2 linked regions of the Bryobacter aggregatus MPL3 genome follow. The protein of the gene in region 1 interacts with the protein of each later gene in a pairwise test. Links are inferred from orthologs where the notes say so. Each region holds a gene or a part of one and is shown on either strand. Other genes may lie near its edges. The genes, in order: M017_RS0104295 and groL.

Region 1 (15,511 bases):
GGTGCCAGCTCCGAGGGCCTTTGCGAAGGTGGCGAGATCGGGTGTCACTCCGTAATGAGCTTGCGCTCCGCCCAATGCAAGCCGGAAGCCGGTGACGACTTCATCAAAGATCAGCAGAATCTGGCGGCGGGTGCACTCTGCGCGCAGAAATTCGAGAAAGCCCGGGGCGGGCGGAATGCAGCCGGAGTTTGCAAGCAGGGGTTCACAGAGAACGGCAGAGATGTTGTCGTCGAGCGCGGCAAGAACGCTTTCGCGATTGTTCCATTCGGCGATGACGGCGTTGGTGTTGGGCAGTTGCCCGAGGCCAACCGGGATCGGTGCGCCTTGGCTTGCAGTGAGTTGGTCGAGAGTTGGTTTGTAGCTGGTGAGGACTTCGTCGGACCAGCCGTGATAGTGACCTTCAAACTTCAAGTACTTCTGCTTGCCGGTGATGGCGCGGGCCAGCCGTAGGGCTACTTGTACAATCTCTGTGCCACTGTTGGCAAATGTGACCAAGCCGGCGCATGGAATGATCTGGGTGAGCCGCTCGGCGACCTCAAACTCCAGATCGTGTTGCGCGCCAAAGGTCATGCCGCGCGCCGCTTGCCGCTGCACGGCGGCGACGACCTTAGGAGGCGCATGGCCGAGGATCAGGGGGCCCCAGGCGAGACCGAAGTCCGTGTAGCGATTGCCGTCCACATCCCAGACCTGCGAGCCTTCTCCATGAGAGAAGTAGAGCGGATAGGGACGGGCATTGCGCCGCAGTCCACTCGAGACACCGCCGGCCAGACTCTTCTGGGCGCGCGCATACCGGGCTGCCGAGCCCATCGTCTTTGCCCGGACAGCAGTTTCAATGGAAGAACTCATGATTTTCTATTGGAACAGATTAGTATGATCGAAAGACTAGGTTTTTCTCTTGGCCCAAAACTCGAAATCAGAATTGCGCTATCTCATTCCCGTGCTCCAAAGTGCGTTCCGCATCATTGACGAACTTTCCCGCCAGCCCGGATTGAATCTGAATGAAGCCGCGATCCGGACGGGAGTTCCCAAGTCGACTGTATTTCGAGTGCTGATGACCTTGCAGCATCTGCAGATTGTGGATCGCGATGCGGACAAGGCGTACCGGCTGGTGGGGCGCGTGCCTGGGCTTTGGAGCGCTCATGCGGCAACGGAGATCTTGCGGCGAGCGGCGCTGCCCGCGATGATCCGGTTGCGCGACCTGCTGGGGGAAACCGTCAATCTCGGTGTGCTCGAGCAGGACAAAATTGTTTATCTCGAAGTGGTGCCAAGTGAATCTGCATTGCGCTTTAGCGAAAGGCCCGGCGCTACGGTGCCGGTCCATTCCTCGTCCTTAGGACGCGCGATCCTGGCGCATTCCTCCGCTGCAACGATTGATGCTGCTCTGCGGGGAAGGCCGCTGGTGGCTCTCACAGCAAGAACAATTACCGATGAGGGAAAGCTCCGTGCGGAGATTGCTCTTGTTGGCCGGCAAGGGTACTCCATTGAGATCGAAGAGAACGCTTTGCAGGCGACCTGCGCCGGAGCCCCGATCTTCAATCGTGAAGGCGTGGTGGTGGCGGCGTTGAGCATCTCCGGATTGAGCCATCGCTTTCAGCCCGCATCGGACAAGAGGATTTTGAAGGCATTGAAGAAGGCGACCCACGACATTGAGGGCGCATTGTAGGAGAGAAAAGATGAAGCGACGGAAGCTATTGCAGTTGCCCTTGGCAGGGATGGCGCTGGGGGCCAATCGAAAGAAGGGGGTGGCTGCGATTGTGACGGAGTATCGCTTTTACTCCCATGCCGATGTGATCTGCGGCCGGCTGATCTCCGGCTATACCGCGAATAACATCTGGACTGCGCCACGGACGCAGCTTGTGTCGCTGTATACGGCTCAGGTTCCCGCGACTGATATGAGCCGGGAGATGGCTTCGCGGGCAGGCTTCCAAATCTATCCGACGATTCCCGCCGCGCTCGGGCTGGGTGGATCGAGGGTTGCGGTGGATGCGGTGGTCTTTGTCGGCGAGCATGGCAACTATCCATTCAACGCAGAGGGGCAGCATCTGTATCCGCGCTACGAATTGTTCAGCCAAATTCTCGATGTCTACGAGAAGACGGGCAGAGCAGTGCCAACTTTCTTTGACAAGCACTTCTCCTATGACTTTGCGAAGGCAAAAGAGATGTTCGCGCGGAGTCGCAAGCTCGGCTTTCCGCTGATGGCAGGCTCGAGTGTGACGCTGAGCTTACGGGAGCCTTACCTGCAGCCGCAACTCGAGACTCCGATGCGGGAGGCGGCTGTCATTGGCGGGGGACCTACCGATGCTTATGGCTTTCATTTGCTGGAAGTGCTGCAGTGTTTTGCGGAACGCCGCAAAGGTGGCGAGACCGGCGTTGCCAGCGTCGAATGGATCGACGGCGATGCGATCTGGCAGTGGCTCGATGCGGGCGCGGGCGCTTGGGCGAAGCCTCTGCTCGAGGATGCCTACAAGACCCAGCTTCTGGCCGCAAAGGGTGGGATGCGGGAGACGGCAAAGCAGCCGGTGCTGTTCCGGATCGCCTATCGCGATGGTTTTCGTGCGGTTGCCTTGCTGCATGAACCTTCCGGGAACGATCGCAGCGTTGCGATTCGAGTGGAGGGGCAGCCGCAGTTGCTGCGCACCATGATGAGTCCAACCGTGGCGCGGACTTTGCCGCACTTCGATGCGCTGGTGCATTGCATGGAAGAGATGTTCATCAGTGGCAAGGAACCCTATCCACCGGAACGCACACTAGTGACCACGGGCATTCTGGCATACGCGTTTGCTTCGAAGCGAAGCAAAGGACCCGTGATGACGCCTGACCTGGACATTCGCTACCGGGCTCCCGAGAAGGTTTTTATTGAGAGGGCATAAGAGACTGATCGGGTTCGATCCGCCAGAAGAAGAAGGCGCCGCAGAACAGCATGGCGGCCATCGGCATTAGCGCCAGGTTGTAGTTGCCTACGGCGCTGACAATGTAGCCGAAGCTGGTTGCCATCAGAAAGCTGCCGATCTGGCCAAAGGTATTCATCGCGCCTGAGACGCTTCCGGAGAAAGGGCCGGCAAGATCCACGAGCAGCGCCCAGGTGACGGGCAGCATGATGTTCATCGCAAAGAGGCCAAGCGAGAGGAAGAGGATGGCGGCGATCTTTCCGGTGCTCTGTGTGGCAATGAGCATCATCGCTCCTGAGATGGCAAGGCTGGCGGAGCCGACCAGAGAACGTGCGGCCCAGAGCGAATAACGGCGACGCAAGCCATCGCTCAGGAAGCCTCCGGTGAACACTCCCAAGAAACCAGCAATGGCGGTGACGCTTGCTCCGATCTTCATTTCGTCCTCGGTAAAGCCACGCCCCCGTTGCAGATAGGTGGGGAGCCAGGAGAGATAAAAATAGGCGCCCCAGCAGTAGAAGTGATACATCAGCAGGATGCGGCGGAAGTTGGGTTGCCGCAGGATGAAGGCCCAGGGCGCGCTGTGCGTCTGCTGCGAGGGGTCTCCGATGAGCGCAAGTTCGCCGGAACTGATGCCGGGCATCTGGCGGGGGAGATCGCGAAACCAGCAGAGCCAGACGGCCGCCCAGACGATCCCCAGAATGGCGAAGAGATAGAACGAGACACGCCAGCCATAAGCTTGCTGGAGGGGGACGACCAGAAGCGGTGTCAGGATGCCGCCTGCCGTCGCGCCAATCCAGAAGACACTCGTAGCGCGGGCGCGTTCTTGTGGCGGAATCCAGCGGGCGATGGTACTGGCGCAACTGGGGAAGGCACCTGCTTCACCGGCTCCGAAGAGGAAGCGCACGGCCAACAGCGGCCCTAGGCTGGTGACTGTACCTGTAAGAGCCGTGAAGGCGCTCCACCATAGAACGATGCGCGAGAGTACGGCACGCGGGCCCTTGCGATCGGCCAGAATCCCGGCCGGGAGTTCGAATCCCGCATACCCCAGGGTGAAGAAGCCCATCACCCACCCCCACTGACTGGGACTGATCTGCAACTCGTCCTGCATGCGCGGTCCGGCGACGCCAATGGCGAGGCGGTCCAGATACATGACCACCACGAGCGCGAAGAGAAGTGCGAGGACACGATGCCGGTAGGGCATGAGGGTTCTCTCCAGCCTAAAGGAGTTTCCTATCAAAAACATTAATTTCAGTAGAGAAATTTGATAGTCTGTCGAAAAGCCTATGCCACGCGTCGCGGTTGCCTGTCTGATGCATGAGTCGAACTCCTTCCATTCCCGGAAGACTCGCTATGAGGACTTTCACTTTCTACCGCGGGAGGTGGAGCGTTGGAAGAACTCTTCGACTGAGGTGGCAGGATTCATTGAAGAGTCTCTGGGGCGCGGGATGGAAATCCTGCCATTGCTGCATGGCGGGGCGACGCCGAGTGGGCCTGTCGAGCGGGCCAGCTTTGAGCAACTTGCTGGGGAGATTGTCCAGGCGCTGCACGGAGCGAGCTTTGATGCCGTGTATCTGGCCTTGCATGGCGCAATGTTTGCGGAAGGCTTTCCTCATGCGGATGAAGAGATCGTGCGGCGGGTGCGCCATGAAATCGGCCCTGCTGTTCCCTTGGTGGTGACGCATGATTTCCACGCCAATCTGCCTCCAGGGCTCCTTGAACTCTGCGATGCGCTTGTGGTGTACCAGCAGAATCCGCATCTCGATACGAAGGAACGGGGCGAGCGGGCCGCTCGAATCCTTGCGGACATGCTGAGCGGCGCAGTGCGTCCGGTACAGCGGATGGTGAAGCCGCCGATGCTTTGGAATATCGTGCACCAGAACACCTATCGCCCGCCACTGCAGGCGATCACGGAGGCGAGTATCGCCTTAGAGCGCGAGCCGGGGATTCTGGCGGTGAGCGTTGTCGGCGGCTACCAGTATAACGATGTGCCGTTCCTGGGGCCTTCGGTGGTGGTGATTGCGGATGGCGACGGCGAGCGGGCGGCGCGGGAAGCGCAACGGCTGAGCGAGCAGATGTGGGCGGCTCACGAGAGTTTGCATTTTGATTTGCCGGATGCCGCAAAAGCTGTACGCGATGCTCTGTCGGCGACGGAGTTTCCGGTGGCCCTGTTTGATGTGGGCGACAACATCGGCGGCGGCGCGGCAGGAGATGCTACCTTCCTGTTCGAGCAATTGCTGGCCCAGGAGGCAAGTGGTTTTGTGGTGACGCTCTATGATCCGGAAGCGGTGGCGGAGGCGAAACGCGTCGGGATTGATGGTGCTTTTGCGATGTTTGTGGGCGGGAAGACAGACACGATGCATGGGGTTCCGATCGGGGTGAAGGGACATGTGGTGTCGTTGCACGCCGGCCGCTATGTCGAGCCTGAAGTGCGTCATGGCGGAACCAGGTTCTGGAGCCTCGGCCATGCGGCGGTTGTGGCGCTGGAGGGATCCACGCCTGAACTGCCGAATCTGCTTTTGCTGACGGCAGAACGCTCGAGCCCGAACTCGATTCATCAATTGGTGAGTTGTGGGATTTATCCGGAACGGATGCGGATTCTGACAGTGAAGGGAACGGTGGCGCCGGTAGCGGCCTATCGGGGGATTGCGAAGCAGATTGTGATGGTGGATACGCCGGGCGCAACGACGGCAAACCCATCAAGGTTCACCTTTCATCGCGCACCGGCGCTCTGGGGACTCTAACTCTTACTGGAAGAGTTCTTTGACTTTGCCGAAGAATCCGCCCTTGTCGTCCTCTTCGCCAGGGGCGGGAAGCGTTTCGCGCAACTGTTCAAAGACCTTGCGCTGTTCGCGACTCAGCTTCGTTGGAATGTGAACTTCCACATGGATGAACAAATCGCCGCGGCCCGAGGCGTTGACCCGCGGCACACCGCGATTCTTCAGCCGGAGCTGGGTGCCGGGCTGCGTGCCTTCGGGCACCTTCACCGACTCAATGCCCTCAAAGGTGGGAATCTCCACCTCGGTGCCGAGCGTTGCCTGTGCGATATTGACGGGCACGGTGCAGTGCAGATCGTAATCCTGGCGCTCAAACACCGAGTGCTCCTTGACGCTGAGCACGACGTAGAGATCGCCATTGGGGCCGCCGTTGGGGCTGGCCTGGCCTTCCGAATTCAGCCGGAGCTGCGTTCCGGTATCGACACCGGCCGGGATGTTGACCTTTAGCTTCTTCTCGCTGCGGATGCGGCCTTCGCCCTTGCATTCCTTGCAGGGCCGGCGAATGATCTGTCCACGGCCATTGCAGGTGCCGCAAGTGCGGCGGATGGTCATGAAGCCCTGTTGGAAGAGCTGCTCGCCACGCCCACGGCAACTGGGGCAAGTGGTGAGTCCATCTTCCTTCTCTGCGCCGCTGCCTTCGCAACGGGTACAAAGATCGAGCTTGGGAATCTGAATATCGACCGAGGTGCCGCGAACGGCATCTTCAAATTCGATCTCCAGATCGTAGCGGAGGTCTTCGCCACGGCGGGCGCGGCTGGAGCCGCCTCCGCCGCGCTTGGCGCCGCCAAAGAAATCTCCGAAGAAGTCACCGAAGATATCGTTGAGGTCGGTGAACTGGTTGGGGTCAAAGCCGGAACTGGTTCCACCGCCCATCCCCGACACGCCCTGGTGCCCGTAACGATCGTATGCTGCTCGCTTCTGGGCATCGGTTAATACGCCATAGGCCTCGGCGGCTTCCTTGAATCGCTCCTCCGCTTCTTGGTCCCCAGGATTGCGGTCGGGGTGATACTTCATGGCAAGCTTGCGGTAGGAAGACTTCAGTACGCCGTCGTCCGCGGTACGCTCCACCCCTAGGATTTCGTAATAGTCACGTTTCGTCACTGGCACTCGTTCTGTTTACTTCTGCTTTCTACTTCTTCACCGCAACACGCACCATAGCAGGGCGTAAGAGGCGGCCTCGGAAGTGATAGCCCCTTTGGAGCTCGGCGAGAATGGTCTGGTCTTCGGCCTCGTCTGTTTCAACAAGGTCAATGCCGTGGTGGAGATTTGGGTCGAAAATGGTGCCAATCGCATCGATTGGCTCCAGGCCCAGCTTCGTGAGTGTCTCCTTGAGACGCCCATGGATCAGTTCGATGCCTTTTGCATAGCTCGCATCGGCGGTCTGGATCAAAAGGGCGCGTTCGAAATCGTCAAAGATGGGGAGCAGCTTGTTGACGACATCGCTAGTGGCGACGTCGATGGTTTCCTGGCGTTCCCGTTCCGAGCGGCGGCGGTAGTTCTCAAACTCCGCCTGGCGGCTCTGTGCGAGCCGGATCAGATCCTGTCGCTCCGTCTCCAGACGAGCAATCTCCTGCTCGAGAGTGGTGGTGAGCGAGGTTTCTACAGGTTCTGGATTGGCAGCGTCGAAAGTCGACTCCGTCATAGTGCTTTCCTTCTTCTTCTTACGGTTTGTCGCATGCGATCAGTCGGCAGATTGTGCGAGCGCTTGGCCCACCTGCATCACTGCCGCGATCGTACGTTGATAATTCAATCTTAACGGGCCGAGGACGGCGACGCGAGCGGACATGCCTCCGGCCAGCGGCACCTGGACCCCAATCAGAGTGAAATCCCGGAGCGCCGGATGCGCCTCTCCTAAGCCCACCTGGATCGCGGGAATCTTCGAGGAGCCCTGCAGGAACTGATCGAGCAGCCGTAGAATCTGTTGCTTTTGCTCCAGCGCCTGAAAAAGCTCCCGCATCCTCTCTTTGGTGAGATGCAGGTCGAGCCCGACAAGATACGCGGCTCCATCGAGGAAAACCCGCGGCCCGACTCCGTTATCGAAGAGACCGCGCGCATGGAAGAGCTCGACGCGCCGCAGCAGGGCGCGATATTGATTGCGATCGTCCTGGAGCCGTTCGGTGAGCGCGCGGCGGGCCTCTGCGAGAGAGAGGCCCGCGAATTCGTAATTGATGTAGTTGCGAATCTCAGCGAGCTCGTCGCTGCTGAGATCGTGATCGAGCGTGATGACCTGATTGCGGACGTTCTGATCGGAGGTAATCACAACCATGAGGACCTGCCGCGCCGCCAGTGCAAGCAACTCCACCTGGTGGAGAAGCTGACTTGCCGGGGGCAGCGCCGCTGTGATGGCGACGTTCTGTGTCAGGCCGGTGAGCATATGGGAGCCCTCTTCGACCCGATCAGGAACCGAATGAATCGCCTGGAACTGCTGCTGCAGCTTAGAGACTTCTGCGGGATTCGGCCGCACTTGCGTGAGGGAACTGACGTAGAACTGAATGGCCGCCGCAGTTGGGATGCGGCCGGCTGAAGTATGTGGCTGTGTGAGGAGGCCCAATTCGGCCAGCTCCGCCATGGCATTCCGTACGGTTGCCGGAGAAGGGGAGGCGCCAGGGAAACTGCGCTGCGCAATCGCAGAAGACGAGACTGCTTCCCCAGATTCGAGGTAGGCCTCGACAATGGCGTGCAGGATCTGTCTTCGTTTGCCGCTCGGGGGCTGGATCTGAGGCGCCATATATAGGTGTGTGGGTCGCTCCTGTCCGATTTTAGCGCACTCTCGGGAAGAGAAGGGATGGCATCGCGGTCCATGACGGAAAAGTATGAAGTTTATCTTCCTTTGAAATCAGCATCTTAGCTAGAAATGCAGGGGAGAGCGCTTGCCAGCCCTGCTTGCGGATGTTACAGTTCTATTCATGCGATGCGGTGCGCGCGAGTGCGGCACGGAAAGCAAAGCAGCTAAGACAAGTAAATAAGAGCACGCAAAAGCAAGAGTGGAAGCGAAAGCGACCTGGAGCTGAGCTGGCAAGAGCGAAAAAAAAGTTCTTGCAAACGAAAGTCTGAAATGTTAGACTAACGAAAGCGAAGCGAGTGGGCGCAAGAGCGGCACGAAAGCAGAGCGAAGCAAATAAAACTTGCTAAATGGTAGTCGAATCAAGTAGACTACTGAATGGCCGGACAAAAGAGATAAGCGAACGACAGAGCGGGAAGCAGCTTGTTGGTCTGAAAAGATCCGCTGCGAGAACGAAGTCACAAGTTCGTACGGCCATCGGGTGAATCCTGGTAGTGGTTGCACCTTAAAGAAGTTATCTCGTCAAAACAGTTTTTTACAATTTTTAGATGGATGAAAGAGAGCGCAAGTTCTTGTGTAGTCATCTGAACGCCTTTCGAGGCCGCCATGGCAGAGTCGTGATCTTCGGGTCCGGCACGCATGGGCAGATCTTTGACAATCTGGTTGGACGCAAGTCTAAAAGATAAGAACAGTAACAAACAGTTATTTTCGTCAAGTATTGAGTTCAAGTAGTTGCGACCTTGATCCTCGCAAGAGGGTCATTCCAAAACAACAATCCGAGATTAAACGAGAGTTTGATCCCGGCTCAGAATCAACGCTGGCGGCGCGCCTAACACATGCAAGTCGAGCGAGAAAGGGTAGCAATACCTGAGTAAAGCGGCGTACGGGTGAGTAACACGTGGGTATCCACCTCTTAGTGGGGAATAACTCGGGGAAACCTGAGCTAATACCGCATAAGTCCGAGAGGAGAAAGCAGCAATGCGCTGAGAGAGGAGCCCGCGGCCGATTAGCTAGATGGCGGGGTAAAGGCCCACCATGGCGACGATCGGTAGCCGGCCTGAGAGGGCACACGGCCACACTGGCACTGAAACACGGGCCAGACTCCTACGGGAGGCAGCAGTGGGGAATCTTGCACAATGGAGGAAACTCTGATGCAGCGACGCCGCGTGGACGACGAAGCACTTCGGTGTGTAAAGTCCTTTCGACCGGAACGATAATGACGGTACCGGTGGAAGAAGCTGCGGCTAACTACGTGCCAGCAGCCGCGGTAATACGTAGGCAGCAAGCGTTGTTCGGAATTATTGGGCGTAAAGAGTTCGTAGGCGGTGTGCCAAGTTTGGTGTGAAATCTCCCGGCTCAACTGGGAGGCTGCATTGAATACTGGCATGCTCGAGTATAGGAGAGGTAAGCGGAATTCCTGGTGTAGCGGTGAAATGCGTAGATATCAGGAGGAACACCTGTGGTGTAGACGGCTTACTGGACTATAACTGACGCTGAGGAACGAAAGCGTGGGTAGCAAACAGGATTAGATACCCTGGTAGTCCACGCCCTAAACGATGCATACTTGGTGTGAGCCATTCACTTGGTTCGTGCCGTAGCTAACGCGTTAAGTATGCCGCCTGGGGAGTACGGTCGCAAGGCTGAAACTCAAAGGAATTGACGGGGGCCCGCACAAGCGGTGGAGCATGTGGTTTAATTCGACGCAACGCGAAGAACCTTACCTGGGCTCGAACGGCTTTCCAACGATCTATGAAAGTAGATTATCCCGCAAGGGAGTAGAGTCGAGGTGCTGCATGGCTGTCGTCAGCTCGTGTCGTGAGATGTTGGGTTAAGTCCCGCAACGAGCGCAACCCTTGTCCCGTGTTGCTAATCCGTAAGGATGCACTCTCGGGAGACCGCCAGCGATAAGTTGGAGGAAGGTGGGGATGACGTCAAGTCATCATGGCCTTTATGTCCAGGGCTACACACGTGCTACAATGGACGGTACAAAGCGCTGCGAAGCCGCGAGGTGGAGCTAATCGCATAAAACCGTTCTCAGTTCGGATTGCAGGCTGCAACTCGCCTGCATGAAGCTGGAATCGCTAGTAATGGTAGATCAGCATGCTACCGTGAATACGTTCCCGGGCCTTGTACACACCGCCCGTCACATCACGAAAGTGGATTGTACTAGAAGTCTGTATAACCAGCCCAAGGTATGATTCATGATTGGGGTGAAGTCGTAACAAGGTAGCCGTAGGAGAACCTGCGGCTGGATCACCTCCTTTCTAAGAGAGACAGTGGCCGGAGTTTCTGAACCTGTCGCAAATTCCGCGATAAACGGATTGGGCCTTGTGCTTGATCCGGAGTAAGAGACAGCCTTTCCGGTCCACAGCAACTATGCTCTGCTCGATACTTTGACTATTTTAGATGGCAAGTCGCCTTGTGCGACGGCCCTGCGTCCAACTGGCCTCGATACAATTTCTATCAGTGAGATGAAAGTCTCAAAAGGGGCTGTAGCTCAGCTGGGAGAGCGCCTGATTTGCATTCAGGAGGTCGCCGGTTCGATCCCGACCAGCTCCACCAAGTTGACTCCAGTAGGCTAGCGACAGCTAGTACAGTTCACACCATGGGCCTATAGCTCAGTTGGCTAGAGCGCACCCCTGATAAGGGTGAGGTCGCTAGTTCGAATCTAGCTAGGCCCACCATAGAACACTGATAGGAAGAAAGCGAAACCAACCAGTCATGTAGTTTGGCAATTCTCGATGAATGATCGAAGAGTTGTCCTTCTAGATGGCTAGGTCGCACGACAAGTGCAGACCGCGATCGAGATCTTTGAAAACTGAATTTTGATAGGGCAACACAAGTTTATCTTGCTGTGGATGAAATCACAGCAACGAGTGAACTGAGTAAGCAACGATTCAATTGCCACAAGACGATGCCGGATGGCTGATCAAGTGGACCGACAATTGGATCGCTGTGTTTGACGTAAATTTTATGGTCAAGCTACTAAGGGCGTGCGTGTGGATGCCTTGGCTCAAGCAGGCGATGAAGGACGTGGCCAACTGCGATAAGCCTCGGGGAGAAGTAAGCATTCTATGATCCGGGGATTTCCGAATGGGGGAACCCAACCAGTGCGAACACTGGTTATTGTGCAGTGAATACATAGCTGCATAAAGCGAACGTGGGGAAGTGAACCATCTTAGTACCCATAGGAAGATAAAACAACAGTGATTCCGCTAGTAGCGGCGAGCGAACGCGGAGGAGTCTAAACCGGTCAATCTTCGGAGAGACCGGGGTTGCAGGGCCTCAATATCAAGAATCTGGTTGCGGTGGGCGAAAGCCTGTCGTGAGCAGTTTCTTGGTAAATGAATGATAAGAAAGTAATAACTGAACGGTCTTGAAAGGCCGGCCATAGAGGGTGACAGCCCCGTATGTAAAATTGCAATCTTCGTTCTAGAGGTTCCTAAGTAGCGCGAGGCACGAGAAACCTTGCGTGAATCCGCCGGGACCATCCGGCAAGACTAAATACTCGCTTGAGACCGATAGTGAACCAGTACCGTGAGGGAAAGGCGAAAAGAACCCCTGCGAGGGGAGTGAAATAGTACCTGAAACCGCATGCCTACAAGCAGTTGGAGGACATTAAAGTCTGACATCGTGCCTATTGAATAATGAGCTGGCTAGTTAGTCTCAGTGGCAAGGTTAAGCGTAAGCGAGCCGAAGCGAAAGCGAGTCTGAATAGGGCGCAGAGTCGCTGGGATTAGACGCGAAGCGGGATGATCTACCCTTGGCCAGGATGAAGGCCGTGTAACAACGGCTGGAGGTCCGAACCAGTGTTGGTTGAAAACAGCTTGGATGAGCTGAGGGTAGGGGTGAAAGGCTAATCAAATTCCGTGATAGCTCGTTCTCTCCGAAATAGCTTTAGGGCTAGCCTCGATTGTACCGTCACGGCGGTAGAGATATGGATGGACTAGGGGCCTTTCCAGGTTACCGAATCCAATCAAACTTCGAATTCCGTGAATGAATTCATCGGGAGTCAGACGGCGCGGGCTAAGCTGCGTCGTCAAAAGGGGAAGAGCCCAGACCATCGACTAAGGCCCCCAAATTCCAGCTAAGTGGGAAAGGAAGTCGGGTTGCAGTGACAGCCAGGAGGTTGGCTTAGAAGCAGCCATCCTTTAAAGAAAGCGTAATAGCTCACTGGTCGAGCGACCCGGTGCCGACAATCCAACGGGGCTAAAGCTGGATGCCGAAGTCATGGGTGCACAGTAATGTGCGCGGTAGGAGAGCGTTCTTAGCGCAGCGAAGGTGGACCGTGAGGACCGCTGGAGTGCTAGGAAGTGACTCTGCCAGCATAAGTAGCGAAAAACAAGGTGAGAACCCTTGTCGCCGTAAGTCTAAGGTTTCCTGAGAAAGGTTAATCCGCTCAGGGTTAGTCGGAGCCTAAGGTGAGGCCGAAAGGCGTAGCTGATGGACAACTGGTTAATATTCCAGTACTTCTTTTAGTTTCGATGCGGGGACGCTGGATGAAGCTCTGTGAGGCAATGGTTTCCAAAACAGGGTGGATTCAGAGGGGGATAGGCAAATCCGCCCCTTCGTCAGCCGGGAAAATCCGCTAAGGCTAGGCTAAAAGAATCCGTACCACAAACCGACACAGGTGGACGTGTTGAATATACTCAGGCGCTCGGGTGATGGATTGTTCAGGAACTAGGCAAATTAACCCCGTAACTTCGGGAGAAGGGGTGCCCACAGCAATGTGGGCCGCAGTGAAACGCGTCAGGCGACTGTTTAACAAAAACACAGGTCTCTGCAAAGTCTAAAACGACGTATAGGGGCTGACGCCTGCCCGGTGCTGGAAGGTTAAAAGGAGCGGTTAGCGCAAGCGAAGCTGTGAATTGAAGCCCCAGTGAACGGCGGCCGTAACTATAACGGTCCTAAGGTAGCGAAATTCCTTGTCGGGTAAGTTCCGACCTGCACGAATGGCGTAACGATCTGACGACTGTCGTAACAATCCGCCCGGCGAACTTGTGGTTCCGGTGAAGACGCCGGATGCCCGCCACTAGACGGAAAGACCCCGTGCACCTTTACTATAACCTAACAATGATTTATGGCACATGCTGCGCAGGATAGGTGGGAGGCTTTGAACTCGGATTCTTGGATTCGAGGGAGCCAATGGTGAGATACCACCCTGCATCTGCTGTGAATCTAACCTACTACCCTCATCGGGTTGAGGGACATTGTTAGGCGGGTAGTTTGACTGGGGCGGTCGCCTCCTAAATTGTAACGGAGGCGTTCGAAGCTTAGTTCAGGTGGTTTGGAAATCCACCGACGAGTGCATTGGCATAAACTAGGTTGACTGCGAGACATACAAGTCAAGCAGGAGCGAAAGCTGGACAAAGTGATCCGGTGGTTCTGCATGGAAGGGCCATCGCTCAACGGATAAAAGGTACGCCGGGGATAACAGGCTGATCGGAGTCAAGAGTTCACATCGACGCTCCGGTTTGGCACCTCGATGTCGGTTCATCGCATCCCGGGGGTGTAGAAGCTCCCAAGGGTTAGGCTGTTCGCCTATTAAAGCGGTACGTGAACTGGGTTCAGAACGTCGCGAGACAGTTCGGTCCCTATCTGTGGTGGGCGTAGGAAATTTGAGGGGGCTTGTCCCTAGTACGAGAGGACCGGGATGAACTAACCTCTTGTGATACGGTTGTTCCGCCAGGAGCATAGCCGTGTAGCGAAGTTAGGTCAGGATAAGCGCTGAATGCATATAAGCGCGAAACCTTCCCCAAGATGAGATTTCCCTGAAGGGCCCAAGAAGACGACTTGGTTGATAGGACGGATGTGGAAGCGTAGTAATACGTTGAGCTAACCGTTACTAATAGCCCGTTCGGCTTGGCCATAAAATTTACAACAAATACAGCAACTCAGCAATGAGTGCTTGTTGCGAAACTTCAGTACGCTCGATATATAAATTGTGGCTGCTCTATCAAAATTCAGCAAAGAATCAAAAATCAAAAGCCATCAAAGCTTTTGGGTGACCATAGCGTGAGGGTCCCACCCGTTCCCATACCGAACACGGAAGTTAAGCCTCACTGCCCCGATGGTACTGCACGGGCGACTGTGTGGGAGAGTAGGACGTTGCCCGATTAAAAACGACACCCCAGCAGGGTTATCTCTGCTGGGGTTTTTCGTATTGGACCCTGCATGATGACTCGACTCTTGTTCTGCTTTGCCTTTGCCGTCTGTCTGCCTGCGATTGAACTCGAGATCCGCTTTCCGCTCCTCGAAAAGCAGCTCGCGCAGCAGCTCTTCACGCAGGATGGCAAGCGCTATGTCAAAGGAGACCCGAGTCAGAAGTGCAGCTTTGCTTACCTGGCGAACCCGAAGTTCGGCAGCCGCGACGGCAAGTTGCTGATCCGCGCGAAGTTCAGCGGCAGAAGCTCCATCGACGTCTTCGGCAAGTGCATCGGCTTTGGTGATTCCTTCGACCTGGAGATCCTGGCCGGCGTTACGACCAGGAACGGTACGCTACTGCTGACCAATCCGGCGGTGAAGATCCTCAGCCAGGACAGTTTCTACTCCCGCCAAGTGCTGAAAGCACTCCAGCGGAGCATTGCGGACGCTGTGCAGTATCCGATTCGCGAGGAGATGCGGAAGTTGCTGGCTGCCGCCTCGGCCTCGAGCGTGTATCAGATCACGATCCGGAAGCTGGAGATCCGGAATCTCGAGATCCTGGCCGATGCGCTCGTTCTCGACATCGATACGCGGTTTCTGGTTGAGTGACCCCGCTTCTACCAATCCCTGCTTTTTCTGTCCGGCCGCAAGGGAAGTTCTGCTCCAAAGGTATAGGTTTCGGGACGTTCCGGGCCACTCAGAGAAGCCGAGGCCCATTCGCGCAACACAGCTTCTTCGCAATCTCCCACGACAAAGGCCTTGAGCCGCCGGCCCTCTTCAGGGCGCATGAGGCGGACCTGCAACTCCCGGACTCCCGGGCACTGGCGCAGAATGGCTTCTACTTTCTGCGGATACACATTGACGCCACTCACCTGGACCGCTCGATCCCGGCGTCCGGCCAAACGGAAGTGCCGGGCGTCGCT
Region 2 (15,595 bases), 690 kb from region 1 along the record:
GTGCCAGTCACCAGCGTCACTCCGGCGTCGAAAACACGCTTCAGATTCTCTCGTGCTTCCTTCATGCGAGGAGCGAACTCCTGGTATCGTCCCGTGAGTTTCGGATCGAGCACCAAGCGGCGCGTCGATTTCAATAAGTCCATCGGGACTACCTGCTGGAGCAAACTGTCGTCGAGACGGGTGAAGTCTTTTTCGAGCATCATGCGTACCCCTTCAAAGACGCTCATTGTGGGGTCATAGTAGAAACCAGAAGCAGCCATCTTCCGCAACAACTCATCGGGCAGAGCTTCATTCGGGCTGCCGTGTTCGACACCATTCGCACCCGCTTCAAAAGCATCGCGAACGTCAATCGCCTTGCTGGTATGCACCGTCACAGGCAAGCCGAGCAGTTTGGCTTCTGTACAGATGGCCTTCAAGACATTCAGATCCAGACGCGGCATCGGATTGTTGGCACTACCGCTTTCCAGAACCGCTTTGATCGCATCCACATTCTTCGCCTTGAGTTCACGAAGCATGGCGCGTGCCTCGTCAGGCGTTTTCGGCAGGCGGACAAACTGACTCTGGCCATAGGCCCGGGCAGACTCCGGCATCGATTGCAGCATCTGCGCCGGATGTCCCCCTGCAGCGGTGAAGAGCGGACCCACGACGTAAAGCTCCGGCATCAGCGCTTCACCGCGGCGGCCCTTATCGCGCAACGGAATCACCGAGTCGATCCAGTCGCCAGCACTCTTGACACTGGTGATCCCAGAGTAGAGATAGGCTTTCAGACGCTTTTCGGGCAGTGTCCGGTCCTGGTATTTCTTAGGATCGTCATAGAAGCCACCCGGCGAGCCGAGATGGATATGCACATCGATCAAACCGGGCAACAGAGTCTTGCCCGCAGCTTCGATCTCAATTGCATTTAGGGACTTCGCTACAGGCGCCGTGCCATTGTATAGGGCAACAATTTTCCCCTGCTTAATCAGGACACTGCCGCCTTCGATCACCGTACCCGTGCCCGTGATGACACGTGCGTCGCGGATGAGGATCGTCTGGCTGCGGGCCAGTTCGCGTTCGATTGCCTTCGACTTTGTCAGATTCTCTTTGCTATGCAGATCCCAGGCGCCAATGAGGAAGAAAGGAGCAAGCACCGCCAGCACCCATGCCTTGGCCCGTGCCGGGAGCTTCTCTCCTTTTTCCCAACGGAAAATCTTCAGCGAGATCAGCGTGCAGGCCACGGTGGTGATGAGCAAGGCGCTGACCGGCTTCCAATTCTGGAGAAGCGACTCGTGTTGCAGCAGGATTCCCTGCAGACCGCTCACCATATGAGTGGCGGGGATGAACTGCACCAGACTTTGGACCCACTCCGGGAGAAAGGTGACCGGCACGGTAGCCCCGCTCAGCAGCATCATCGGGAAGTATAGGCACTGGATGATGATCTGGCTCTCCGCCATGCTGTTGGCAACCGAGGCGATGATGCCGCCCATGCTACGCATCGCAAAATTCGCGATGATCACAAACACAAAAAAGCTCAGCCAGTTGTCCGGCCATGTCATGCCGTACTGGACAACACTCAACACCGTCATCAGGAGAACGACCGGAAAGTATTGCAGCACCCCCACAACCAGACTGCTGATGAGAATCGGCAGGGCTCCGGGAGGAGCCACCTTGAAACGGCGCAGGATGCCGTTCTCACGTTCCATCACCGCGCGCAGACCACCACCGAAGAAACCATTGCCCAGCAAGCCGATGGTCAGAACGCTCGTCAGCACAGCAGCAATCGAGTTGGACTCCTTCGCTTTATTCAGCGTGGCGAAGAGGAAGAAGAAGCCAAGTGGGAAGGCGTAGTTGAAGAAGAATACCGAACGCTCGCGCATCGTCAGGCGGAGGTTCGAGAGGATGTGCGCCAGAATCGCTTTCATGTGCTTAGTCCCGAAGCCTCTTGCCGGTTAGCTCGATGAAGACATCTTCGAGAGTTGGCTTCTTCAAACTGATATCCGTCATCCCCAGGCCGTGGTGGTCGACCCATTTCACGAGTTCAACGACAGTACGGGCAGGGTGGGTGCTGGAGGCGGTGAGAGTGGTCCGCGTCTCACTGAGGACAATGCCCGAAGGAACATCAATTCCCTCCAACGGGGTCTCGAGATGGATCTCGATCTTTGTCGTTCCGAGAGTACGCGATTGGATCTCACGAGGAGTTCCGACAGCGATGATCTTGCCCTCGTCAATGATCGCGACGCGGTCACAAAGGCGTTCGGCCTCTTCAATGTAGTGAGTCGTAAGAATGATGGTGCGCTGGTCCTGCTTCAGCTCTTCGATGAGCTTATGAATTTCGAGACGTACCTGTGGATCGAGGCCAGTGGTGGGTTCGTCGAAGAATACGACTTGCGGATCGTTCACCAGTGCCAGCGCAATCGCGACACGCTGCTTTTGGCCACCGGAAAGAGTGCCGTATAGCGCGTCCTTCTTCTCTTCGAGCTGAAGCCGGGAGAGGAGCTTCGCCTTGGGGAGCGTGCGCTCGTAGAAGGCAGCAAAGAGGTCGAGCGCCTCGCTGACCTTCATCTTCTCCGGCAGGTTATTCGCCTGCAGGCAGACGCCGATGCGTTCCTTCAGCTTTCTTGCATCACAGCCGGGATCGAAGTCGAGCACCCGCACATCCCCGGAGCTCCGTGAGCGAAGTCCTTCGAGAATCTCGACCGTCGTGGTCTTGCCTGCCCCATTCGGACCGAGCAGACCAAGCACCTCTCCGGCCTTCACCTCAAAGTCCACGCCTCGCACGGCGTGGACCTCGCCGTAACTCTTGGTGAGCCCTCTGACGGCGATGATGTTTTCGTTCATTGCGTCCTATTGACGGTTCAGCACGTCGATACAGGCAATACAGAAAGCGGGAAGGTCATCGGGTTTGCGGGAGGTGACCAGATTCCGGTCCACCACCACCTCGGCGTCTGACCATTCAGCGCCGGCATGGATCACATCATCTTTGATCGCAAAGAAGCTGGTGGCTTTGCGGCCGCGCAGCATATTGGAAGAACAAAGGACCCAGGGCCCGTGGCAGATTGCGGCCACCAGCTTGCCAGCCTTGTCGATCTCATGTACAAAATGGAGTGCCTCGGGATGGCGGCGAATAAAATCGGGAGCAAAGCCGCCGGGGGCGATGACGCCATCGTATTCGCTGGGCTGCACACCGGTGTAGCTCTTTTCAGCAATCGCCGGGTAGCCAACCTTGCTCGGATAGTTCTTGCCTGCCTCAGCACCCACCAAATGAACTTCTGCGCCAGCTTCTTTCAGGCGGTAATACGGATACCAGACTTCCAGTTCCTGGTAGAGCTGATCGACGAGGACGGCTATGCGCTTTCCTTGGAGTGACATGTACCCTAGCGTACGCCAAGATTGCCGTAAATGTTCCCTGCCGCAAGCTTCTGGAAGCAATCGAAGACGATCTTTGTCACAGCTTCGATGGGGGAGTCGGATTCATTCAAATAGGTGCCCATCACCGCAAGCACGAAGGGTCGCCCTTTCAGATAGACAATCCCCGTCTCCGTCCGAACGCCCACCAGCTCGCCAGGTTTCGATGCGACTTCGATGGCAGGCGGAATCGCGCGGCGCATGCCTGCCTTTACCAGCTTCAACATCGCGATCATCTCAGCACTCGCCTTTGCGTTCACAGCTTTGCCTTCATAGATCACACGCAGCATGTCCGCCATGTCTTCGGGAGTGGAAACATTTTCCTCGTTGCGAGTTGCAGCGGCCTGATCAATCATGATGCGTTGCAATCTCGTTCCCTGGTAGCCCATCTGCGCCATGGTGTGGTTGACACCGGCCATCCCGACCCGCCGGATGCACCAGTTGGTCGCTGTATTGTCAGAGGACGCAATCATCTCACGAACAATCTCTTCCACAGAAAGCGTGATGGGACCGTTCCTCAGACGCTCCTGCAAGACTCCACTGCCCCCGACAGCCTCCGCAGGCTGCAGCGTCACCTTCTCATTGAAATGGAGTTGGCCCAGTTCCCGCAGCCGGAAGATCTCCATCAGAATCGGAACCTTGATCGCACTGGCGGTCGGAAACACAAGCTTTCCGTGATAGCTCCATTGAGTGCCGGTCGTGAGATCGATGATGGCGACACCCAAAGCGCCATCCATGCGGGCATCATACGCCACGATGCGGTCGTGCATCTTTGCAGTCAGCAGGTCAGCGACATGTTGCGCCGGAGCGCAAGCAGCCGCGAGGAGTGCGAAGAAGAGGAAACGCATTTGTAAATCTTAGCACCAAGGACTAAGATTTTCTTCTCTTCCTTTCTGCGTCCTGCCTGAGACCCCGCAAAAACTACAACTATTTTTCGTTTCAAATCAATGACTTGCGTTATTTTTTTAGCAGTCGCCGATCGACTGTGCTAATTCTATGTGTGTGAGTGCATCTCCGGATGACACTTATAACTTCAAAACAATCGATGGAGGTTGTCCACGATGAACATCCGTCCGCTATACGACCGAATTGTGGTCAAGCGTTTGGAAAATGACGTAGACATGGTGAATGGTTTGTACATTCCCGATTCTGCGAAAGAAAAGCCTCAGGAAGGCGAAGTAGTCGCTGTTGGTAAGGGCAAGCGCCTTGAAGACGGCAAGGTCATCGCACTTGATGTGAAGCCTGGCGACCGCATCCTGTTCGGCAAGTACTCCGGTTCAGACATCAAGCTGAACAGCAATGAATACCTGATCATGCGTGAGGATGAAGTCCTCGGCATCCTTGAGAAGTAGAGCCTGAGGAGGAATATCGAACCATGCCCGCAAAACAGATTGTATACGCTGAAAATAGCCGCCAGGCGATCCTGCGCGGTGTCAACCAGTTGGCTGACGCAGTAAAAGTAACCCTCGGACCCCGTGGTCGCAACGTGGTGCTTGAGAAGAAGTTCGGCGGACCGACGATCACCAAGGACGGCGTCACCGTCGCCAAGGAAGTCGAACTCCGTGATCCGCTCGAGAACATGGGCGCCCAGATGGTACGCGAAGTGGCATCGAAGACCAGCGACATCGCTGGCGACGGCACCACCACCGCCACCATCCTGGCTCAGAGCATCTTCCGTGAAGGCGTGAAGCACGTTGCTGCCGGCGCCAACCCGATGGCTCTGAAGCGCGGCATCGACAAGGCTGTCGAGCTCGTCGTCAAGGAAATCGAAAAGCAGGCTGTGAAGGTGACCTCGGACGACAAGATCGCCCAGGTTGGCACCATCTCCGCCAACGGCGACACCGAAATTGGCAACACCATTGCGGAAGCAATGAAGAAGGTTGGCAAGGACGGCGTCATCACGGTGGAAGAGTCCAAGACGATGCACACCGAGCTGCAGACCGTCGAAGGCATGCAGTTTGACCGTGGTTACCTGAGCCCCTACTTTGTCTCCGATCCGGAGCGCATGGAAGCGGTGATGGAGAACCCCTACATCCTGATCCACGAGAAGAAGATCAGCAACATGAAGGACCTCCTTCCGTTGCTCGAGCAGATTGCCCGCTCCGGCAGCCCGCTCGTGATCATCGCGGAAGAAGTGGAAGGCGAAGCGCTCGCCACTCTCGTCGTGAACAAGCTCCGTGGCACTCTGAACGTTGCTGCAGTGAAGGCTCCTGGCTTCGGCGATCGCCGCAAGGCGATGCTCGAGGACATCGGTATCCTCACCGGTGGCCAGGCCATCATGGAAGAAACGGGCATCAAGCTCGAGGGCGTCCAGCTCAGCGATCTCGGCCGCGCCAAGCGCATCGTGATCGACAAAGACAACACCACCATCATTGATGGCGCTGGTGAGCAGAAGGGCATCGAGGGCCGCATCAAGCAGCTCCGCGCCCAGATCGAAGAAACAACTTCGGACTACGACCGTGAAAAGCTGCAGGAACGTCTGGCGAAGCTCGCCGGCGGTGTTGCCGTGATCAAGGTTGGCGCTGCCACCGAAACCGAAATGAAGGAAAAGAAGGCTCGTGTCGAAGACGCTCTGCACGCCACCCGTGCGGCCGTCGAAGAAGGCATCGTTGCCGGCGGCGGCGTGGCACTTCTGCGCGCTTCTGCTGCGCTGAACGATCTGAAGCTCGATGGTGACGAAGCCATTGGCGTGGCCATCATCAAGCGCGCTTGCGAAGAGCCGGTGCGTCAGATCTCTGGCAACGCTGGTTTCGAAGGCGCAACGATCGTCGAGAAGATCAAGGCCAATTCGGATGCCAAGTACGGCTTCAACGCCGCCACTGGCAACTTTGAAGACCTGGTTGCTGCCGGCGTCATCGATCCTGCCAAGGTGACCCGCTCGGCCCTGCAGAACAGCTCCTCGATCAGCGGCCTCATGCTGACCACGGAAGCCATGATCTGCGAGATCCCCGAGAAGAAGTCCGCTGCTCCCGCGGGCGGTGGCCACGGCCACGGTCCCGAGATGGACTACTAAACAACGGTCTCAGCAATGAGCCTGAAAGAGCCCGCCGGCAACGGCGGGCTCTTTCTATTGCTCGAGAGATGGTATACCGGTTCGGGAGAAACGTAAATTGCGCACCTTGGTCCTAAGCCTTCTGATGAGTCTTTCTGCTACGGGATACGCACAGGATGCGAAAATCATGCCTCCCGTGCTTGTATCGAAAGTGGCCCCATCCTACTCGCCGGACGCGAGTTCAGGCGCCATTGAGGGTTCCGTTGTCCTCGGGTTTGAGGTGAGCGTTGCAGGAGTAGCGCAAGATATTCGGATCATTCGCTCACTCGATCCAGGACTAGACCAGAGCGCAATTCGGGCGCTGCAAAAGTGGCGCTTCCGGCCAGCAACCCGAAATGGGAAGGCCATCGCTTTCCAGACAAAAGCGGAGATTGCGTTCCATCTGCTTCCTCAAAGGAAGTAACGCAACTCTGCGCGAATACAGCGACTTATTGAGGAAGCCAACCAGGAAAACGCGCAAGACGTTTCGCTTTTCCAGAGGACACCCGTCGAGAAAAGCAGCAACTTCCGGGATTGTCGTGGAGATGGATTTCGACTCAATCGACTCCCGGACATCCCCATCACGATTCGTCCGTTCTGTCTCGCACTGGATGGGACGCCCGTCAGCGGATCGAGCAGAGACCGCGATCCTGCCGTGCACCAGGCAGGGTTTCCACATGGCAGTCCACCAGCGTGGAGTCTGGAGGCGGACAAACACTGGAGCTCGAGCATCTCCTAGTAGCGAGGGGGCCGAGCGCCGTCCATCGAGAGACAGTGCCGACACCCGATTGGTCAGTGCACCCAATTGCCGCCATTCCTGATACACCTCAAACTCGATCGCCGAGCCACTGGCAAGTTGCTCGGGCCGAGTCTGAAAATCTGCAACGAGCTTCCGTTTACTGTAAGCAGCTCATGCGCCAAGCCTCCAGGCCACAGTGGAATGGACAATAAGCGGGCGATTGATTCTCTTAATGGGCGGCAAAATGCTAAAAAAGATTATAAATTGAACAGCACATTGCTTGGCATCCCCAGATCTGCTACGGAACAGAAGTTCTTTCCAGAATCAGAAAAGACCACTGGCCACAGTGGGTTTCTTTGCTTTACACTCTAACAAGCCCAAGCTAGGATACCGATACTTACTCACATGACCGCTCGCCACCACCAACGTATATTATTGACACTGATCACCACCGCTACTCTGTTCGCGCAAACCCTGCAGATCGACGATTCGACTCCGGCTCGATTGAGGCTCATGAGAACAATCTCTTCTGAAGATGCCAAGGTGGGAGACTTGGTGGACTTTGAGTTGCTCGATGAATTAAAAGTTGGTGGAGTCATCGTTGCGCCCAAGGGGAGTGTGGCAATTGCAACGGTCACAGAGGCAGAGTCGAAACGGCGCATGGGCCGTGCAGGAAAGCTAAATATCAATATTGATTATTTGAAGCTTGCATCCGGAGAGAAAGTTGCACTCCGTGCAGTCAAGGAGATGAAGGGGGGATCGAACGCCGGAAAAATGACGGGCGCAATTGTAGCAACCTCCATCGTCTTCTTCCCAGCTGCACCCCTATTCCTATTTGTCAAAGGTAAAGATATCAGCATCCCCAAGGGAACAGAAATCACGGCTTATGTAAACGGGAACATCACGCTAGACCGAACTCGATTAGGCATCAAAGATCCGGTTGAGCCCGCTGAGCCGGTTGCATCAAAAGGACGGTTTTCAAACGCCGATCTGCTCGCGATGAAGACTGCAAATTTTTCAGACGAGATCTTGATTGCCAAGATCAAGAGTACGGACTGCTCCTTCAATACAAGTACAGACGAACTTGTCAAACTGCGCGCGGCTGGCATCAGTGACAAAGTTATCGAGGCGATGATCGCCGCACCCGGGAAATAGAAGCTAAAACACGCTCTGAATCTCTTGGGTCTGGATCCATGAAGCGAAATGAGATGAACCGGCTATCGCCGTTGTCGAGGAACTCCACATAAAGAGTGCCTGTCTTGCCGAGATAAGCTAACCGGCTAATCTTCCGGTTCTCGACACGTAATGTGTAACGCCCAAAATAGAAGCTCAGCCACTCTTCTTGCGGCAGCCGCACCAAACCTGAGGTTCCTGCAGCCAGTCCATCGACATTTGTCGTTTCGATCACGACACGCTGTACGGAACCAACCGAATCCACATCTGGCGCAGCCATACTAAAAAGCACCAGTAGTCCACATAACATCCATCCCATGCAGATACTAGTGCGGCTGCGCCGGAAATCTTCTCAGACTTTGCGCAGGAGTTCTCCGCCACTCACCTGCTCCACTTCCTTCAACGCATTCTTCAAATGCTTCTCCAGTGCCGCCACTGCACCCTCCGCATCTCTTTTCTGACAAGCCTTTAAAATTTGCCGATGTTCTTTTAAGCAATCGGGCCCATAGCTCTCCGGCGACAGATACAGATAATAGAAGCGATTGACGCTTCCGCGTAAATTTTCAATCAGACTCATCGTCCTTGCCTGACGGCACGGTACATAGAGCGCAGCATGAAAATCCTGATCAATGCGCGACCAATCCGCCCGGTTTGCCACACTCTCCAGTTGCGCAAGTAAGCTGGCACATAATTCCAGTTCGGGACGAGTGAAGTTAGGTACCGCAAGACGGAGCGCATAGGTTTCGAGCAGGATTCGCAACCCGAATACTTCCCGCAGTTCCTCCACACCAGGATTTGAGACAAAAGCGCCCCGGTTGGGATACAGGTCGACGAGCCCTTCCCCTTGCAACTGGCGCAGCGCATCGCGCACCGGAATGCGGCTGATGCCGAATTTTGTTGCTAACTCTTCCTGCTGTAATTGCTGGCCGGGGCGAAGCTCATTGCGATAAATCGCATCGCGAATGTACTCGGCAACCACTTCGGGTGCGGTGCGATATCTCAGTTGGGAGACAGCTTTGGCAGGCATTGTCCCTAGTGTATCGAATGGATATTGTATACATGTATCCAATCTGCTACTCTGTCGTCATGGCCCATCGAGGCGCTTTGGTATCCCTGTCGATTGCTTTGGTTCTTTGGTCACTGACTTTTCCGCTCGTGCGGGCGATGTTAGGCGAAGTCCCGATTGAGGCACTCCTGGCTCTTCGCTTTACGGCTGCGGCTGTTCTCCTTTTTGCCTGGTGGGCAGTCAAAGGCAAGACCCTCCCCCGAGGTCGCGATTTCTGGCTCACAGCGGGCAGTGGCTTCTGCTGTGTGACGGCGTACCAACTCTTATCCACCCACGGCATCCGTACCGTAGCCTCAGGACCGGCGAGCGTACTGGTGGATACGATGCCAATTTTTGCCACCGTCTTCTCGGTCTTCCTGCTGAATCACCGCGCGAACTGGCGCACCTGGACCGGGCTCGGCATCGCTTTTGCCGGAGCGGCGATCATCGCCCTCGGCGAGTCACAAGGAAAACTCCAGTTGAATTTTGGGGTCGGACTACTGCTTCTGGCAGCCCTCATTTTCGGCATTGGAACAGTTGCCCAGAAGCCTGTCATGAAACGCTACGATTCGCTCGGAGTCACAGCGGTCAGCTTTGCCGCCGGTGCGCTTGCCATGCTCTGCTTCTCACCGAATCTTCTTGCAATCAGCCGTCAGATCCCAACCCGCCATATCTTCACGATTGCCTTTCTGGCCGTGGGCCCGGGCGCATTAGCCTACGCTCTTTGGGGACATGCACTGAGTAAGCTTCCCGTGTCAAAAGCTTCCGCATCCTTACTGCTCATTGGCCCGCTCACATTTCTGATTGCCTGGCTGTTCTTTGGCGAGATTCCAGCCACAGCAAGCATGATAGGGGCCGCATTCGCGTGCGGCGGAGTGCTGCTGGTACACTCCGATCAGACCGCCTAGCCGCCGTCGGGCGTCGACGACATGCGAACCGATCACACAGCATGCCGGCCAGGTTCCAGATCCACTGGAGGTCTCCAGACCTAGCCACCGATCGCGTACATCGGACGAGGCGGGGGCACGAAATTCTTGGTGCCGATTTCATGGCCAATCCATTTGCGCATCAGATTTTCGCGGATTGCTGTTTCGATTCCCGCATCGTCCCCTGCGCGGAGCAGGGCCCGGACATCCATCTCTTCCACAGCGAAGAGACAATAGCGGAGCTTGCCATCCGCAGTGAGCCGGATACGATTGCAATTTAGACAGAAGGGTTTGCTGACACTTGCAATAAAACCGATGCTGCCCTTGCCATCACCATAGCGGAACTCGGTTGCCGGAGCGCGCTCGTCCTGGTCCGGCATCGCATGCATCGGGCCGAACTCCGCCCTGAGCCGTTCGAGCATTTGATCCATACTCAGGACTTGGGTTTGATCCCAAAGTCCCTGGTGATCGAGCGGCATGAACTCAATGAAGCGAACTTCAATTCCACGTTCGCGCCCATAATGCGCCATCGGAAGGATGTCATCTTCATTCAGGCCCTTCACGGCGACCGCATTCAGCTTGATAGGCCCGAAGCCGAGGGACTGGGCGATCTCGATACTCTCAAGGACACGAGGCAACTCATCCCGCCGGGTAATGGTGCGGAAGCGCTCACGATCGAGAGTATCCAGGTGGATATTCAGCCGGCGCAAACCAGCATCATAGAGATCTTTCGCCTGTGCTCCCAGAAGCAGCGCATTGGTGGTGAGAGCAACGTCTTCGATGCCCGGAATCGCGATCACCTTCTCAATGAGCTTTGCCAGATCCTTGCGCACCAGGGGCTCCCCGCCCGTAATGCGGACTTTGCGGATCCCCAGACCGGCGGCCACACCAGCAAAGCGGGCGATCTCGTCCAGGCTGAGAATTTCCTGCTTCGGAGCGTATTGCCCGCCTTCCTCCGGCATGCAATAGAAACAACGGATATTGCAGCGATCCGTCACGCTGATGCGCAGGTTGTCGTGCAGCCGCCCGAATCGATCCAACAATGGCGATTGCACGAGAATCCGATCCTAGAGTGCGAGCATCCGCTCGATGGGCAAGCGAGCCCGTTCCATGATTTCGGCGGGAAGTTCCACGCGCGGCCCAAGCGTGTCGAGGCATTCCCGCAACTTCTCAAGCGTGTTCATGCGCATGTAAGGGCACTCGCTACAATTGCAATTCTCGTTGGCAACGAAGTAAAACTTCTTATTGGGCGCACCCTTTTCGAGCGAATGGCGCACACCGCTCTCGGTCATGATGATCCACTCGGGCACATCACTGTTCACGCAGTGCTCAATGATCGCCGAGGTGGAGCCGATGTAGTCTGCCATCGCCAGGACTTCGGCGGGGCACTCGGGATGAGCCGCCACTAGAGCCGTAGGATGCTGGATCCGGGTCTGGGTCAGACGCCGCGCGGCAAAGGTCGCGTGGACAATACAAGCACCGGGCCAGATCTTCATATTGTCTCGGCCCGTCTGCTGCTTCACATAGTTCCCCAGATTGATATCTGGACAGAACAGGATTGGCTTGTCGAGCGGGATAGAGTTCACCACCTGCACCGCGTTTCGCGAGGTGCAAATGATGTCGCTCTCCGCCTTCACCGCAGCCGAGGTGTTGATGTAGCTGACCACGACATGATCGGGATAACGTTTCTTGAAGGCGCGCAGTTGGTCGGCGGGACAACTGTCCACCAAGCTACAGCCGGCCTTTGCATCCGGAACCACAACGATACGGTCTGGATTGAGGAGCTTGGCGGTTTCCGCCATGAACCAGACGCCGCAAAATACGATGACTTCGCCCTCGAATTGCTTCGCCTTGCGAGCAAGTTCGAGGCTGTCACCGATGACGTCGGCGAGTTCCTGAATTTCCGATTCCTGGTAATGATGGGCGAGAATGATCGCCTTGCGCTCACGCTTGAGAGCAAGAATTTCTTCTGCGAGGGAGGTGTAAGTAGCGACTGCTGACATTTGAGGCGGCTTTGCCTAACCGCCTTCAGTTTAGCGTATGCAGCTCATCCAGCCAGATTGCGTTTGCGTTGTGCTGGAACGTCCATGGCAAGCAACTTGGCCGGAGCGACGCTCGACATCATCCCAGCCAGTTGTGGCGGGCCCATTTGGATGGATGAGGATTGCGTTCCGAGTTGCGCAGCAGCGTTCGCACTCTCATTCGAAACGCTTCGTGTGCTGAAAACACTGCAGGCCTTGGCCAGCTTCTGGATGTCGCCGCCGTCCTCAATCACCATTTCATGCTCCACCCAGTTGCTGAGAGGAATGTTGCGGAAATAGAGGCGCTCCTGCAGCACCATCGACTTGCGGTTCAAGAACAGGCTCTTGCTCTCGCGGACATAATGGCGTTCTTCCACCCGGAAATCGGCGAGAAATTCGTCGAGCGCTTTGCGGCGAGCCGACTCTTCCGTCGCACGCATGGTTTCTTCCATCGTGCGGGCGTGAGTGGAAATCACCGCGCGAGCCTCAGCCATCGACTCCCGCTCCTTCGACACCGCAACCTCAAGCTTCGACTGCATGATGAAGAAAGACAAAAGCGCGGATCCAGCCGCGACTAAAAGCGGCAAGAACATCCAAAGCATTGCGTCCATTGATCGTGGTCCTCAGGGGAACCATCGGCATAGGCCTGGCTAAGCTTTAGAGACCATCCACCTTAGTTCCACCTAAGAGTTTTCCCGCAAGCCCCAGCTTGAAAGCGAAGAGCGCTTTGAGGCTCTGTCCGAGCCAAAAACTGAATCCAGCCATGAATCCGTAGTTTTTTGAATAGAAAGCGCCGAGTCCGCTCAATCGATCCGCCTCGGCCAGTTCGGCAGTGATGCTGTCGAGTTGCGCCCGCTTCCGGGGGATGCTCAGGTCTTCGAGAACCAGAACCCGTTTGCCGGCCTCGCGCATTTTGTAGAAGAGCTCGGCGTCCCCGAAGTACTGCCCATATCCGTCCGGCAGATAATTCATGCTGACCAAAGTGACTCGCGGCAACAGAACGGGCTGATCGAAAGGGTACTCGGCCGCAGAAGGCGGCACTTCCCGCAGCGCCACATCGCCAGGCTTCGGGAGGGCATAGAAGGTGCCGGCAACCGATACTGCGCCGACGCTGTGGTCTGAGTCAAGAGCGGCCACCATGCGGTCGATCGTATCGGGAGCAATCTCGCATCCATTGGGCAACAGAAGCAGGCGTTCGCCCTTGGCGGTCCGGCTTCCAATATTGACCGCCTTGGTCCAACCGAAATTGCGCGGCAGACGCATCATGGTGATGCCTTCAAACTCTTCGTCCAGTCGGGCGCTGCCATCAGTGCTCCCGCAATCGACAACGATCACCTCACTCTGGCTGGGATTCTCCCGGGCAGAAAGTGCCTGGAGAGTCGGCTTCAGGAGTTGAGACTGATTTTGAGAGACAACAACGACCGATACGCTTGGGCCGGTAATTTCAGGAGCTTCCATCAACTCTCAAGAATAGCGCGCGCCTAACGCTTGAGCGTCGCATTCCGTGGGTCAAGCACCACCTTCAAAGGAACAGCACCAGTGGCGACTTCCACCACCTCCTCGTCGGGCCCGGTTCGAATCCACTTCACCATGCGCTGCCCCTTCGGCAGAAGGATTTCCACCGGCACATCGATCGCAAAATCTTCAGGCACCTTCGACTGTTGCAGGCGGATCTCCAGGCGCGCGCGTGGCGCGGCGCCCTTCACCGCCGTCGTCAAAGTCAGTTGAGGCACTCCGGTGCCATAGACCCAAGTCTCGAAGAAGGTTTCCAGATCCTTATCGGGCGCATCCTTGGGAAGATGCTGCGCGGCGATCCGGCGGAGGTCGTCAGTAGTCATCGGCTTGGCGGCAAACTCCCGAGTGAGGTGCCCGAGCATTTGCAGGAAGGCCGCATCGCCCAGACGAGCTCGCAGCATATGGAAAATCCAGGTGCCCTTTTCATAGTTGACCGCCAGCCAGGCTCTCGGATTCGAGTGGCGCAGACGCATTCCGAACACAAGCGGGCCAGCCGACTCAAGCGACTTTCCCTGCGCATCCTCCATCAGGAAACGACTTTTGTAATCGTTCAGCAACGCCTCCACCACCTTGGCACCCTTACGCTTTTCGAGATAGAGCAACGCGGAATAATTTGCCAACGCCTCGCTCATCCACTCGTCACGATAGTTCTCGAAACTGACGAGATTGCCCCACCACTGGTGTGCAACTTCGTGAGCCTGAAGAATCTCGCGAAAGTTGCGTGATTGCCACTCGGCGCGGTCCGCTGCTGGCAATTGCGAGTCTTCCAGATAGGCAAGGGTCGAGAGGTAGAGGAAGCCTGGGAAACCTTGGCCAAAAGCGCCAGGAATCGGGGCAGCGACCACTCGCGGCAGAGGCGGCGGACCAAAACTGGCACTGAAAAACTCGAGCGCGCCAGCGATCTCATCAGCCATCGATGGCATTCTCGCCACGGGATTGCTGGGAGGAGGAGGTAGCGGCGGCAGGAAGACCGGCTGCTCCTGACGGCGTCTGGGACCAGGAACGGAAGGCGGAGGAATTGAGGATGGCGCTCTACGCTCTAATGCGGTCTCTAAGACTTTGTTTGCGTAGACCTCCACCGCAAGCCCTCCGCGCTTCACCAGGCTCGAATCAAAATTCCCCATATTGAAGCCAAAGAGCCGCACCGGTTGTTCCACCTTGCAGGTGGTCAACTTCCGATCTTGCACAACAACTTCCGTTCGCAACCCCGGACAAACCAACGTTGCCTGACGGGTGTGTTCAAAACTGGCCTCGAAGGGCGCGGCCTGGAATTGGATCTGAGGAAACCAGCTCGCACGTGTGGCCAGATACAGAACCCCGTTCCCGGCCTGGACAAAAATGTCGCCCTCTTCTTCCACCTCGAGAATGCCCATATCCCCTTTGCGCATCACCTCCGGCGGCCTGACGAGAAAAACTTCGGAATCCGTGCTGCGCAACAGATTGGCCCGCAACGCATCTTTCTGCCAGACCTCAACCGGGTCTCCTTTCCATTTCGCGCTCAGAATCCGGAGCTTCGGCGAGACGTCGAGCGGCAAGACTCGCAACTCTTCCTCATTCACACGCAGACGCATCCGCACCCGCGCCCGGAAGTGCAGGTCATCGCCAATTTCCGCTTTGACTTCAAAGCCTTCGATGGTGACCGGCGGGCCGAGAAGCTTTCGTGGTTCCCGGCGCTTCGGCTCAAAATGGGCCCAGAAGTTATAGCGGCTACGCCCCGCCAGATTCTCCAACTGCCCCACCAACAACTCCTCACGGCTCCGC

The links.
Region 2: the proteins of M017_RS0104295 (region 1) and groL interact in binary tests that used the Escherichia coli proteins (3 or more experiments, as listed by UniProt). The link is inferred for Bryobacter aggregatus MPL3 from one-to-one orthologs.

The regions. Positions count from the first base shown.
Region 1 is NZ_JNIF01000003.1:847,360-862,870, reverse strand. Bases 5,549-8,347 are described here. They hold M017_RS0104295 (nucleotide exchange factor GrpE), read right to left. Parts: upstream 7,305-8,347; coding sequence 6,792-7,304; downstream 5,549-6,791. Other genes in these bases: hrcA (heat-inducible transcriptional repressor HrcA), read right to left, coding at 7,344-8,347; dnaJ (molecular chaperone DnaJ), read right to left, coding at 5,633-6,763; M017_RS0104305 (M81 family metallopeptidase), read left to right, coding at 5,549-5,629. Also shown: M017_RS0104325 (aspartate aminotransferase family protein), read right to left, coding at 1-846; M017_RS0104320 (IclR family transcriptional regulator), read left to right, coding at 920-1,663; M017_RS0104315 (carbohydrate kinase family protein), read left to right, coding at 1,674-2,870; M017_RS0104310 (MFS transporter), read right to left, coding at 2,854-4,089; more of M017_RS0104305, read left to right, coding at 4,172-5,548; more of hrcA, read right to left, coding at 8,348-8,390; M017_RS0104255 (hypothetical protein), read left to right, coding at 14,619-15,197; M017_RS0104250 (acyl-CoA synthetase family protein), read right to left, coding at 15,206-15,511. UniProt on the Escherichia coli protein: Participates actively in the response to hyperosmotic and heat shock by preventing the aggregation of stress-denatured proteins, in association with DnaK and GrpE. It is the nucleotide exchange factor for DnaK and may function as a thermosensor.
Region 2 is NZ_JNIF01000003.1:165,164-180,758, forward strand. The notes cover bases 4,196-7,078. They hold groL (chaperonin GroEL), read left to right. Parts: upstream 4,196-4,759; coding sequence 4,760-6,397; downstream 6,398-7,078. Other genes in these bases: M017_RS0101160 (serine hydrolase), read right to left, coding at 4,196-4,232; M017_RS0101165 (co-chaperone GroES), read left to right, coding at 4,446-4,736; M017_RS30525 (energy transducer TonB), read left to right, coding at 6,564-6,839. Also shown: M017_RS0101145 (amidohydrolase family protein), read right to left, coding at 1-1,901; M017_RS0101150 (ABC transporter ATP-binding protein), read right to left, coding at 1,906-2,817; M017_RS0101155 (type 1 glutamine amidotransferase domain-containing protein), read right to left, coding at 2,824-3,348; more of M017_RS0101160, read right to left, coding at 3,354-4,195; M017_RS29815 (hypothetical protein), read left to right, coding at 7,560-8,309; M017_RS29030 (hypothetical protein), read right to left, coding at 8,275-8,646; M017_RS0101185 (GntR family transcriptional regulator), read right to left, coding at 8,680-9,354; M017_RS0101190 (DMT family transporter), read left to right, coding at 9,387-10,280; GTP 3',8-cyclase MoaA, read right to left, coding at 10,361-11,353; quinolinate synthase NadA, read right to left, coding at 11,366-12,301; M017_RS0101205 (hypothetical protein), read right to left, coding at 12,346-12,930; M017_RS0101210 (glycosyltransferase), read right to left, coding at 12,977-13,777; M017_RS0101215 (M1 family metallopeptidase), read right to left, coding at 13,801-15,595.